2 regions of the Streptococcus sp. SI1 genome follow, and region 1 is predicted to be linked to the other one. Evidence: predicted binding sites of a transcription regulator. Region 1 holds the regulator's gene; the other holds the start of a gene.
What was found. Region 1 encodes CtsR, which represses protease genes until heat stress. Its sites were predicted from a motif close to TTGGTCAAAAAAGGTCAAANA; they were not measured.
Positions count from the first base shown of each region.

Region 1 (4,439 bases):
TCCCCCTTCTTCATAACCAACATAGCCTGGAGGTGCTCCATTGAGACGACTAGCAGCAAATTTCTCCATGTATTCGGACATATCAAAACGAATTAACGCTGTTTCGTCATCAAAGAGAACTTCTGCCAAAGCCTTAGCTAGCTCAGTTTTTCCGACCCCAGTTGGCCCTAAGAACAGAAAGGAGCCAATTGGACGCTTGCTAGTGCGGATACCGGATTGATTGCGCCGAATCGCTCGACTAATAGCAGAAATTGCTTCATTTTGTCCAATGACCCGCTTGTGCAGTTCCTTTTCTAAATTGAGGTATTTCTTCGCATCTGTTTGTGTCAACTTTTGCACAGGAATACCTGATAAACTGCTGAGTGTTGCTAAAACATCCTCGTCTTTCACCCTTAATTTATAAACAATTGGCTGACTCTCTTTCTCCAACAACGTATCAACTTTGTTCCAATCGCCTGCCATTAAAGCCTCATCTGCTGCACTCAATTCTGCTTTTACGTGATTTTGCGGGCTTTTATTTTGTACCCTTGCAGCAGCTTCGTCTAGCAAGTCAATCGCTGAGTCAGGTAGATGTTTACTAGTCAGGTAACGATGCGCATACTTAACAGCCGTCTCAATTGCCGAATCCGTAATCACGACCTTGTGGTGATCTTCATAACTTTTCTTGAGTCCCTGTAAAATAGCAATGCTGTCAGCTACCGTTGGTTCTTCAATAGTAACCTTGGCAAATCTTCGTGAAAGAGCTGCATCTTTTTCGATATATTTTTGGTACTCTTCTTGTGTTGTTGCACCGATCGTTCTGAGCGTTCCTTTAGCCAAAGCCGGCTTGAGAATATTTGCTGCATCTAATGTCGAGTCAATCCCGCTGCCAGACCCCATAATGGTATGAAGCTCATCAATGAAGAGAATAACATGCCCATCTGCTTCAATATCATTGATAATATTGTTCATCCGTTCTTCAAAATCACCACGAAAACGAGTTCCAGCCACCACATTCATTAAATCTAGCTCTAAAACTCTCATCTTTGCAAGCTCATTTGGAACTTGACCATCTGCCACACGTTGCGCCAAACCCAGAGCTAATGCTGTCTTCCCAACTCCTGCATCTCCTACCAAAACCGGATTGTTTTTTGTCTTACGACTTAAAATCTGAAGTATGCGAGAAATCTCTTTATCCCGCCCAATGACCGGTTCTAAAAGGCCCATATGAGCCATTTCAGTTAGATCACGAGTATAATCTTCTAGTCCGCCACTGGTTGCAGGAGGCATTCCCATCATATTAGCCATCGTTTGTCTTGTTGCTGCAGCACTTTTATTTAGGTGACGAATAGCCTTTAAATCCTCTTTATTCCAGCTGGCCTTATGCTCTAAATTTTTCCGCAGATCTGTCATGCGCAAAACGCCTTCTTTATCTTCGTAACTAAAACCAATAAATTCAAGAATACGCGCTGCCAAGCTTCCTCGGTCAAATAACATAGCTAGCAATATATGCTCTGTCCCAAGATTATTAGCATGAACCGCCCCTGCAATTTGTTCAGCAGTCAAAAATAGCACTTTCATGCGATAAGAAAACGGCCAAATAGTAAAGTCTCCCTCTTGTTGATAGACTTTCCCCGTGATATGAAAAGCTGCCTTTTCAAAATCATCAATTTCAAGTGGGTAATCATTTAAAACTGAACCAGCAACACTATAAGGATTATTTGCCATAGCAATCAACAGCTGCCAAGACTCTAAATAATCCGTTTCAAAATGACTTGCTAATAACTGTGCTGATTCAATACTTTCTGTCAAAGCTTTTGAATATTTCATATATTAGTTTTTCCCTTTTCTATCAACTTGCTGTAAAATTTTCTTTAACATCCGCGCACGAATCTGTGCAGCATTTGTCCCCAATACCCTGTCTGTTGTCGTTGCTAAAAGAAGGTTCCCTTCTCGTTCTGTCATGATCTGTTCATCAAATAACAGCTGAATAATATCTGTAAAGACCTGATGGCTAATCTGCTCACCAACGCTATGCAACAAATCACAAAGCAACTCATGGTGATTGGAAAATTCAATTCGACCAATCCGAATGTAGCCACCTCCACCACGCTTACTTTCAACAATATAGCCACGACTTTCTGTAAATCGTGTCTTTATTACATAGTTTATCTGACTAGGAACAACTTGAAAAACATCTGCAATCTCACTTCGCTTCAACTCTGCAATTCCTGCCTGCGCCAAAAGAGTTTTAATATATTCTTCAATACTATCTGATGTATTTTTACTACTCATGCCAACTCCTTCCCTTTAGACCTCATTCCAAAAATCATATCTGCAACTGACATTGACTATCTTTGACTAATATTATACCGAAATTCTTCCATTTTTGAAAGAGAAAGCGCTAAATGAAAAACTGAAAAGTCTGATTATTCAAGCAAGTGAAAAAGCTTATCTACTAGTAACAATTTAAGTGTAAACGCTTGCCTTTTAATTTTAAAGCGTTATAATATAGATGAAAATTTGACGATATCAATAAAGGAGGCCAAATGAATGAAAATGGATTGGTTCAAATATACACGTCATGTACTGGTTTGGTGGTTTTCAACTTTGTTCTTTTTTACAATTATTTCTGCTAACTATGTAGATGTTCAAGTCGCTACATTAGTCGCCTGTTTGTTTGCCCCGTTTTTATTTGAACCGTCTTCAATAAAACCAAAAACAAAATGGATAATTGATTTAGCCATCATTGTCATCAGTGTCTTTGCTGTTCTTTTTACACAAACTTACCGAATCGCTTTTACCTACTCCGAAATTACTTATCTACTCATCTCCTTGATTATTTTAATCCTTATCGATTTAGTTATTTCTCACAAGGGATTCACTAAAAGAATTGTAAAATAGTAACCGCAGCTAAAAAAGGTTAGAGAACTTCATCTGTTCTCTAACCTTTTGTTTGTTATTACATAATTGATTAACTTAGTTTTGTCCAAGTGCAGCAGCCATCGTAGCAGCTACTTCTGATTCAAAATCATTGGCAGCTTTTTCAATACCATCACCCACTTCAAAACGTGTGAAGCCAGCGATTGTAACACCTTGACTTTCAAGGAATGCTTCAACAGTTTTGCTGTCATCCATAATATAAACTTGAGCTAAAAGTGTATATTGTTGGTCGACTTTTGTGTTATCTAACATAAAGCGATCCATCTTACCAGGGATGATTTTGTCCCAGATTTTTTCTGGCTTACCTTCAGCCGCAAGACCTGCTTTAATATCTTCTTCAGCTTGTGCAATCACTTCATCTGTCAATTGAAGTTTAGAACCAAATTTGTAGTGTGGAAGTGCTGGTTTACCAACCATTGCACGGCTTTCATTGTCTTGGTCAATTTTATGGTTCATTTGCGCCAATTCATCATGGATAAATTCTTCGCTCAATTCTTTGTATGAAAGAACGGAAGGTTTCATAGCGGCAACGTGCATTGCTACATGTTTTGCAAGATCTTCGTCACTACCTGAAAGAACAGTAATAACTCCGATACGTCCACCATTGTGTTGGTATGCGCCAAATACTTGATCATCTGCTTTTTCAACAACTGCAAAACGACGGAATGAAATTTTTTCTCCAATTGTAGCAGTTGCACTAACATAAGCAGCTTCAAGCGTTTCTCCTGAAGGCATTATCAAAGCAAGTGCTTCTTCATTGTTCGCTGGTTTGCCTTCTGCAATCACTTTAGCCGTTTCGTTTACTAATTCAACAAATTGAGCATTTTTTGCTACAAAATCTGTTTCTGAATTCACTTCAACGATAGCAGCGATATTGCAACTCACATAGACACCAGTCAGTCCTTCAGCAGCAACACGATCTGCTTTTTTAGCAGCTTTTGCCATACCTTTTTCACGTAGCAATTCGATTGCTTTTTCGATATCGCCATCTACTTCTACAAGTGCTTTTTTAGCATCCATGACACCAGCACCAGATTTTTCACGCAATTCTTTTACAAGCTTAGCTGTAATTTCTGCCATTTTGATCCTCCAATTAAGATATTACGATTTGATTGAATAAAAAGGGGAGGGCTAGGCCCCGCCCCATAGGTTCGTTACTTGATTATTCGTTTGTGCCTTCAACAACTTCAACGATTTCTTCGATAGAATCAGCTTGTGTATCAGTTGCAGCTAATTCTGCTTCTACTGATTCAACGTTATCTTCACCTTGGCGCCCTTCGATAATCGCATCAGCCATTTTCGCAGTGATTAATTTAACAGCGCGGATAGCATCATCATTTGCTGGAATAATCACATCAATGTCATCTGGATCTGTATTTGTGTCGACCATCGCAACCACTGGGATACCAAGCTTCTTAGCTTCTTTTACAGCGATTTGTTCTTTATGTGGATCAACAACGTACATTACGTCTGGGATGCGAGGCATTTCTTCAATACCACCCAAGAATTTTTCAAGA
Region 1 covers NZ_JAQFJE010000006.1:104,975-109,413, reverse strand. The annotation lists gene PCY10_RS08170 (ATP-dependent Clp protease ATP-binding subunit) at 1-1,809, opposite strand, end outside; gene PCY10_RS08165 (CtsR family transcriptional regulator) at 1,813-2,274, opposite strand; gene PCY10_RS08160 (hypothetical protein) at 2,533-2,883, shown strand; gene tsf (translation elongation factor Ts) at 2,959-4,002, opposite strand; gene rpsB (30S ribosomal protein S2) at 4,085-4,439, opposite strand, start outside.

Region 2 (4,439 bases), on a different contig from region 1:
AACACAGAAACCATTCATATAAAGAGGCTGAGAAAAAGATCTCAGCCTCATTTTATTATGGTCGAAAGCCTTTGACACGGTAGCTAATGCTTAAAGCACTGCTTTTAGGTTGCGAATAGAACTTGCGGAGCAAGTCACAATTTTGTTCGTCTTTTAGGCTCCAACAAATTTCTTTGATAAACACTTCGTTTTCTTTATTCACCACCTCAACAGTCTCCTGGTCTCTTGAGTAACCTGAGCCTAAAAACAAGAGAGCGAAACTAAACATATTCAATTTTTCGTTCTGCCCCACTACCTTACTTGATAAGTTACTTTTGCCAACCTTCGAACGGAATAACCTTGGATTCGCTTTGACATATCAAAGAATGATGTGAAGTTCTTTGGATTTGCTCTCTTAGCCATTGTATGTTGTTTGTCTTTTTGCTACCAACCCTACTGATTGTTTACTGACTTTTACAGTTCTTTCGATGTGCTTTCAACTTCTTCATAGCCCAGTCATAATGACTTGATGTGCTACTAATAAAGTAGGAGCCGAGGGTACTCCCTCCAACCCATTTATAGATGCCCTTTGAAAACAACTCTTCATCCGTAAAATTTTCAGCTAAAACCAGCACGTTTTTCTGAGATTGATGAAGCATTTTAGTTGCTTCTTCTAACGAAGTCTGTTGATGCTTCTGCCAGAATGCCACATTCAGCTCACCATAGTTTTTCCAATTATAAGCTAGTGGTAAAAATGACTTTTCTACACCATTTTGATTAGAATACACCCAATTGAGAAGTAATTGTTGCCACTCATAAAGATGAATGAGAACATCTCTAAGATTTTTATCTCTCTTCCAATGAGCTTCTTTCCGTTTCTCATCTTTTGAAAAATCAAATGGGGTATTCAACTCTTCTTCTGTTAATTGAGAAATCAATGACTGTAGCTTTGCATATTGCTGTGTCGCTGCACTAATCAACTCAGTCTTGCTAGTCGGCCTTACCATGTTAAATTCTCCTTCTGCTTTCTGAATGAACAGGAAACAACTTGACAATATTGCACTGACCCCAAAAGCTAGATTTTTTGTGTCTGACTTTTGGGATACAGTTCACATCTAAGTGGATACTTAGAGGATATTCTTATTAGAGACTTACAAACTTAATACAACAATTCATAGATTTCCATCGCAATCAAATCAATGCTATCAAACGTATATGTTTCACGCGCTGCAACATCTCGCAAAGTGAAAACTGAGCCATTTTCTTCATCATAACTATAAGCTACTTCTGCTACAACAACTCCGTCACGTTCAAAATTACGTTTCAGATTGCCACCATCTTTTGTCATAGCATCTAAACGATTGATAATTCTTACTAAATGTGATTCCATTTTCCTTCTCCTATTCATTTATACGTTACTATTTTACCACAAATGAAAGATGAAATACCAGCAAAAGACCCATTTTTGGTAAATTTAACACAAAATGAAACGCTCAAATATAAACTTCTCTCTTTTAACACTTTATCCTTGCAATGTTTTAGAATACTGCTATAATGAAACTAAGAAGTTTGACTATAATTGACCAATTGATCTTCGCCAAGTAAATTTTTCAAAGAAAGAGGTAGCGTATGCTTTGTCAAAACTGTAAAATAAATGAATCTACCATTCATCTTTACACAAATGTTAATGGGAAACAACATCAAGTTGACCTCTGTCAAAATTGTTATCAAATCATGAAAACGGATCCAAACAATGCCTTATTTCGTGGCATGACCAATATGAATAATCAAAACAACCTAGACCCATTTGATGATTTCTTTAGCAATATAGGGAATTTTCAAAATCATCAAGAACCGCAGACTCCTCCTACTCAATCAGGTGGTGGATATGGCAATGGAGGCTATGGCTCCAATCAAGGCAATAGTACACGCCAACAAGCACCACAGCAACCTAAAGGTCTCCTAGAAGAATTCGGTATCAATGTGACTGAATTTGCTCGGCGTGGTGAAATTGACCCCGTGATTGGTCGTGATGAGGAAATTGTTCGTGTTATTGAAATCCTCAATCGTAGAACGAAGAACAACCCTGTCCTCATCGGAGAGCCCGGTGTCGGTAAAACAGCAGTTGTCGAAGGCTTGGCTCAGAAAATTGTAGACGGTGATGTGCCACATAAACTCCAAGGCAAAGAAGTTATCCGCTTAGATGTCGTTAGCTTGGTTCAAGGAACTGGTATCCGTGGTCAATTTGAAGAACGAATGCAAAAACTTATGAACGAAATTCGCTCTCGTCAGGATGTGATATTATTCATTGATGAAATTCACGAAATTGTTGGAGCTGGTTCTGCCGGTGATGGAAATATGGATGCTGGAAACATTCTAAAACCAGCACTTGCTCGCGGTGAACTCCAATTAGTTGGTGCCACAACTCTCAATGAATACCGGATTATCGAAAAAGATGCTGCACTGGAACGCCGTATGCAGCCTGTAAAAGTTGATGAACCAACAGTTGAAGAAACGATCACTATCCTCAAAGGTATTCAAAAGAAATACGAAGACTATCACCACGTCAAATACACCGACGATGCCATTGAAGCAGCAGCTGTCTTGTCCAATCGGTATATCCAAGATCGCTTCTTGCCTGATAAGGCCATTGACTTGCTAGATGAAGCAGGCTCTAAGATGAATCTGACACTTAACTTTGTCGATCCAAAAGTCATTGATCAACGATTGGTAGAAGCTGAAAATCTCAAGGCACAAGCTACTCGTGATGAAGATTTTGAAAAAGCTGCTTATTTCCGTGACCAAATTGCCAAATACAAAGAAATGCAGCAAAATAAAATGGCTGATCAAGATACGCCTCTTATCAGTGAAAAAACCATTGAACATATCATTGAGCAAAAGACCAATATTCCAGTTGGCGACTTGAAAGAAAAGGAACAATCACAATTGATTAGTCTGGCTGATGATTTGAAAACTCATGTCATTGGTCAAGATGATGCTGTTGATAAAATTGCCAAAGCTATTCGCCGTAATCGAGTTGGACTAGGTACACCAAACCGACCAATTGGTTCTTTCCTTTTTGTTGGGCCAACCGGTGTCGGCAAAACAGAACTTTCTAAACAACTAGCGATTGAGCTCTTTGGTTCAGCTGACAGCATGATTCGCTTTGATATGAGTGAGTATATGGAAAAACATAGCGTAGCAAAACTCGTCGGAGCGCCTCCAGGTTACGTTGGCTACGAAGAGGCTGGGCAATTAACAGAACGCGTACGTCGTAATCCTTATTCTCTCATTTTACTTGATGAAATAGAAAAAGCTCACCCAGATGTCATGCATATGTTCTTGCAAGTACTGGATGACGGACGTCTGACAGATGGACAAGGTCGGACAGTCAGTTTCAAAGATACGATTATCATTATGACTTCCAACGCCGGTACTGGAAAAGTTGAAGCAAACGTCGGATTCGGTGCAGCGCGTGAAGGACGAACCAATTCTGTTATCGGTGAATTAGGAAACTTCTTCAGTCCAGAATTTATGAACCGTTTTGATGGTATTATTGAGTTCAAATCTCTTAGCAAGGAAAATCTCCTACAAATCGTAGATTTGATGCTTAAAGATGTCAATGAACGGCTTGCCACGAATGACATTTACCTAGATGTAACAGATAAAGTCAAGGAAAAATTAGTTAATCTTGGTTACGATCCGAAAATGGGAGCTCGTCCACTTCGTCGGACAATCCAAGATCACATTGAGGATGCTATCACTGACTACTATCTTGAACATCCAAGCGACAAAGAGCTCAAAGCTATCATGACAAGTAATGGTAAGATTGTCATCAAACCAGCTAAAAAATCTGAGAATAAATCCAAGACAACAATAGATAACAATGCTAATTAGATACAAAAATCACTCCTTAGAAGTTTCTCTAAGGAGTGATTTCTAGTTACTGAACCCTGTATCTCAAAATTGTCTTCAGCTTTTGTGGACTTGTTCGATTTTTGTTGTTCAAATATATTTCACGATGGTAATTCATACAACGTTTTAACCCATTTTCTTGACAGAAAGCATCCATTTTCGCAAAAGTTTGCGGTTCATCGTCAAAAGGTCCTACATGAAGCATTGCAATACTATTTCCTTCATCCATTCGTTCGAAGCGAATTTCATCATAGTGTAAATTTGGTTTTTTCACTTTTACTTTTGCAAGAGCTTTTTCAACCATTTCTCTGGTGATAAACTCCGGCTGTGCAATCATAATTGTATAAACCAAGTCATCTTTTACTAAAACTTCTGCTTCTTTTTGCCGCCAAATCCCTTCCAGCGGATAGACTGTAAAATCTGTCACTTCTAGCTCTGGATTGGATTTTTTATAATCCATTTTAACTGCATAAGCAAGAGAGTACAGAGCCGAAACTCGCTCAGAGAAATCAGAGCTATTTGGATTGCCTTCTCCGTCAATCATA
Region 2 covers NZ_JAQFJE010000001.1:58,519-62,957, reverse strand. The annotation lists gene PCY10_RS00400 (ClbS/DfsB family four-helix bundle protein) at 444-986, opposite strand; gene PCY10_RS00395 (DUF1797 family protein) at 1,139-1,369, opposite strand; gene PCY10_RS00390 (ATP-dependent Clp protease ATP-binding subunit) at 1,609-3,876, shown strand; gene PCY10_RS00385 (GyrI-like domain-containing protein) at 3,923-4,439, opposite strand, start outside.
Region 2: PCY10_RS00390 (ATP-dependent Clp protease ATP-binding subunit) is a predicted target of CtsR. The motif match lies at 1,546-1,566, and genes of this name have one in related genera.